Regions from separate parts of the Paenibacillus sp. P4_E11 genome, predicted to be linked through region 2. Evidence: riboswitches for the same ligand, from Rfam matches in the RefSeq annotation. Region 2 holds a riboswitch; the other holds the start of a gene.
What was found. A riboswitch is a leader RNA that binds a small molecule or an ion and turns the genes downstream of it on or off. The one in region 2 is predicted to bind ZMP and ZTP.

Region 1: it holds a riboswitch for ZMP and ZTP, as region 2 does, so the genes downstream of both, AC1DWB_RS02575 (serine hydroxymethyltransferase) here and rpiB (ribose 5-phosphate isomerase B) in region 2, are expected to answer to the same signal.

Annotation. Positions count from the first base shown of each region.
Region 1 covers NZ_JBFUIX010000003.1:167,698-169,897, reverse strand. The annotation lists gene AC1DWB_RS02575 (serine hydroxymethyltransferase) at 1-1,293, opposite strand, end outside; ZMP/ZTP riboswitch at 1,366-1,444, opposite strand; gene AC1DWB_RS02570 (GDSL-type esterase/lipase family protein) at 1,610-2,200, shown strand, end outside.
Region 2 covers NZ_JBFUIX010000034.1:45,905-48,104, forward strand. The annotation lists gene AC1DWB_RS15095 (TIGR01440 family protein) at 1-462, opposite strand, end outside; gene rpiB (ribose 5-phosphate isomerase B) at 486-944, opposite strand; ZMP/ZTP riboswitch at 1,047-1,127, opposite strand; gene AC1DWB_RS15105 (low molecular weight protein arginine phosphatase) at 1,206-1,793, opposite strand; gene AC1DWB_RS15110 (manganese efflux pump MntP) at 1,808-2,200, opposite strand, start outside.

The DNA of each region.
Region 1 (2,200 bases), on a different contig from region 2:
ATGACTGGGCCGGAACTGCAACATAAATTGTTCCACCTCACCGCGAATCCGTAGCAACTCCTGCTCATCCTCAGCAGCACGAGTCGCCCGTACGATCCAATCCCCAACAAGGACCATTTCCTGCTCACGCATCCCGAGTGTCGTGACCGCGGGTGTACCCAGTCTCACCCCGGACGGATACCAAGGTTTGGTGTCGCCGGGAATGGCATTCTTGTTCACGACGATTCCGGCTCTCTCCAGGCGAATGGCCAGCCAGTGGCCGTCCTTGACGTTCAAGCCGCGGGTGCTGTTCACCACATCCATCAAGATAAGATGGTTCTCTGTGCGGCCACCCATAAGCGTGAACCCAGCGTCTCGCAGCACCTCGGATAGCGCCTTGGCATTACGTACGACCTGCCCGGCGTATTCCTTATATTCCACGCTCATAACTTCCTTGAAAGCAATCGCCATCGCGGCGATCGTGTTCATATGCGGCCCGCCTTGCAAGCCGGGGAATAAGGCCTTATCAATCGCTGGGCCCAGCTCTTTGCGGCATAAGATAAGGCCAGCGCGTGGGCCGCGCAAAATTTTGTGTGTGGTCGTGGTGACGATGTCGGCATATGGGAATGGATGCTCATGATAGCCAGTCACACACAATCCGCATATATGAGCGATGTCTGCGACGAGCAACGCCCCGGTTTCGCGAGCGATTTCCCCCAGTTGCTTGAAGTCGATATGAAGTGGATAGGCCGTCGCTCCGCAAATGATCAGCTTAGGCGAATGCTGGTGAGCTAACTTCCGAATTTCCTCGTAATCCAGCTCATACTTGGCATTCAACCCATACTGGACAGCGTTATATACGGCTCCAGTAATATTGACGTTATGACCATGCGTCAAGTGCCCGCCATAGTCCAGAGACAATCCGAGGAACGTGTCACCCGGTTTCAAAAACGCGCTCAATACAGCCAGATTAGCCGGCGAACCGCTTAAAGGCTGAACATTCGCGTGGTATTTTTCCGGATTCGGCGTGAACAGCTGGAGAGCGCGTCGAATCGCCAACCGCTCCAATTCGTTCGTATTGTCCTGCCCTCGGTAATACCGACCGTTCTTTTGCTCCCCACGTTCCCCATCCGCCCAGAGATAAGGGTAACCCTCCGCGTACTTGTTCGTGAAAGAGGTCGCTAGCGCCAATTGCACAGCCCTAGAGCTGTAATTCTCCGAGGGGATTAGACTCAGTGTACGGCGTTGGCGGCGGCTCTCAGCTTGGATAAGACTTCCCACTTCCTCATCCTGCTTGTTCAAAAATTCCGTCATGTTCTCCAATGTGATCACTCCTGCTACAGTAATTGACGAAACACAAAAAAGAGCGCCCCGATCTCTCGATCGTGCACTCGCCCAGGCGTACGGCACATATTCCGTGTGCTCCCCCATGGTTGCCCATGTTCCGCCAGTTACACACAGTTTGGTTCGTTGAGTATATATTATCCAATATTCAGAAAATTGGCAATAGTTAATTTGAATGGAATATCATACATGTGCACCCACCTCCAAAGTCTTAATGTAATATTCAGCTTCCTGTGCTATCGTGAAGAGACATACTACAATAGCGATCCGAATAAAGGGGATAACGATGAGAGGGAAGAAATTGCAGTGGTTGATGGTGTTCTCGGCGATCTCAGGTCTCGTATGGATGGCGGGATTGGCATGGACGTTGAAGGATTATTTCGGTGGCGGGGATCCCGTTGTGCTTCAGGTTAATCCACAGTCGACTTCGCCTACTGCGCCTCAGTCGCTGCCTGCTCAAGCGGGTGTACAAGCAACGCCTGCTGTAGCCAAGCCGGGAACATCTCACATCCTGGCGCTAGGCGATTCGCTAACACGAGGGTTCGGAGATTCCGAAGGAAAAGGGTATGCCGGTAAGTTCGTCGATCTGCTCCTCGCAAATAACAAGCAGGAGCTCGTGCTGGACAACCTGGGTGTGAACGGACAGACGTCCAGCCAACTAATCACTTTGCTTCAGCAAAAGGATGTGCAAGAGAAAGCGAAGGCATCGGATACACTGCTCGTCAGCATAGGCGCCAACGATCTGTTCCGGGGTGGAGAGACGCTGCTCAACTTGGATTTGAAGAAGATCGCCACGATACAGGCCGACTATAACAAGGAGTTGCTTAAGATCGTAACCCAGCTTCGGGAGCTGAACCCGAACGCCACACTCTTCCTG
Region 2 (2,200 bases):
CGGCACCGCTACACGCTTGAGGTGCATTCCGATCAGCGTGTCACCAATATCAATACCTGCATGCGCCTGAATCGATTCTACCACGCAAGGATTGGAGAAGTGCCGATAGGCGTAGGCTGCCATCGAGCCGCCCGCCTTGCGGACAGGTACGACAGTCACTTCCTCCAGAACGGGTTGTGCAGCCAACAGCTCGCGCTCAATGACCAGCGCCCGATTCAGATGCTCGCAACACTGGTATGCGGGCTGGAAGCCGACATCCCTTCGTACGTTCTCAACCGCTTGGAATATTTCGCGTGCCACATCTTCGGTTCCGGCCGTCCCGATATGCTGGCCGACTACCTCGCTCGTACTCGTACCGATGACTATTATATGGCCTTGTCGGATGCCGCCCGCTTGAACAAGTTCACGCAGCATGAGCTCGACATCTTGCGTGATCGTATGCGTTGCGTCGTGCTGTGACATGTTATCAGCCCCCAAGCAATGATTTAAGGATGAAGTGCGAAGCGGTCTTCCAACCCTTTAATCTTTTGGATCCGGTTCACGTGACGAGGCCCTTCCGAGAAGGGGGTGTCCAGCCAAGTTTTTATAATTTCAAGTGCTACACCAGGACCGATAACCCGCTCCCCCATAGCCAATACGTTGGAATCATTATGCTCCCGCGTTGCTTTGGCTGAGAATAAATCGTGAACGAGCGCACAACGAATACCTGGAACTTTGTTAGCGGCGATCGTCATGCCGATTCCCGTACCGCAAATCAGAATGCCGCGATCCGCAGTCCCGTTAACGACCTGTTCACAAACAGGCAAGGCATAATCCGGGTAGTCGATCGAATCCGCGCAGTGGCAACCGAAATCCTCTACTTCATGTCCCTCACTTTTCAACAAAGCAATTACATCATCCTTTAATCGGAACCCAGCGTGGTCCGCTCCAATCGCGATTTTCATCTTCATAGGCCTCCTAAGCTTGGCAATATCTCTCCACTATTATAACCGAAACGCCGGTTAAGATGAAAAAAAGAGCACGCCGACCGTCCGAAAACGTTCGTTGCTCTTTGCCCAGGCGACCGGCCGTATGTCTCGATGCTCCATTGGGGTAATCCCCGTTCGTCGCCAGTTACATCGAGTCCATCCTCTTACTCTCATCATACCTCAATCCCTATACCGTGTAAAGAGGCCTTACCCACACCAATCCCACGCCAAGAAGGCTCAATCCGCCGCTTCCAGCTTGGCCATAAGCTTCACTAACGCACGTTCGATCTCTTGCGAGCAAGCCTCATATTGATGGAATGGACCACCGAAGGGATCGCTAATATCCAGATCGGGGAGCTCCCGCTCCAACGCAGCAAGCCTCTGCAAATCCCGTTCCGCAATACGCTCCGCAAGTGCCTGCTTGATCTGGAGCTCCGACTCCAGCTCCCCGCGCTCCGCGATAAGTCGCAGCACGTGGGGGTCATCCTCGGCGAACTCCTTAAGCGTGAACACTTTGTCCGCTACCTCAGGAAAACGATGGATAACCGTATATTTATGGGACGCGGTCATGGTGAGAATCAAGTCCGCCCATTGGACCCCTTCCTCCGACAGAGCAGCCGAGCTTTGTTTATCCCCTGCTCCTTTACCCTTCAGAATGGCGGCCGCGTGCTGGGATATGGGCGACCCGCCTGACGTTGCAACGCCTGCAGACCGCACGTCCCAGCTCTGCCCATTCTGATCCACCATCCGGCGAAGCATGCCTTCCGCCATCGGACTTCGGCAGGTGTTCCCGGTACATACGAACAAGATGTGCTGAATCTTCATAGTGCTCCCCGCCTTTATACTAAGAATCGGATCCCGAATGCAATCAAGATAATGCCGCCGAGTGCCTCTCCGTATTTACCTACCCATTTGGTTGCATTGCGCCCGAGCAGTAATCCTAGAATAGACATGACACCGCCAAATAGGCCGAACATGCTTACAGTCAATAACAGGTCGGTTGCAAATAGTCCAAGGGAGACCCCCACCGATAGGGAATCAATGCTTACGCTCAAGGCAACCAATACCACACTCCAGATGGAGCGATAATCGATCATTTCCCGATTCACGCTGTCATATGAAGTATAGAGCATGTGTCCGCCGAGTATGATCAACAGCCCGCCGCCTGCCAGCATGGCCACATCCCCCAGCAGAGCACTGGCATATTGCCCCATGAACATCCCCAATACAGG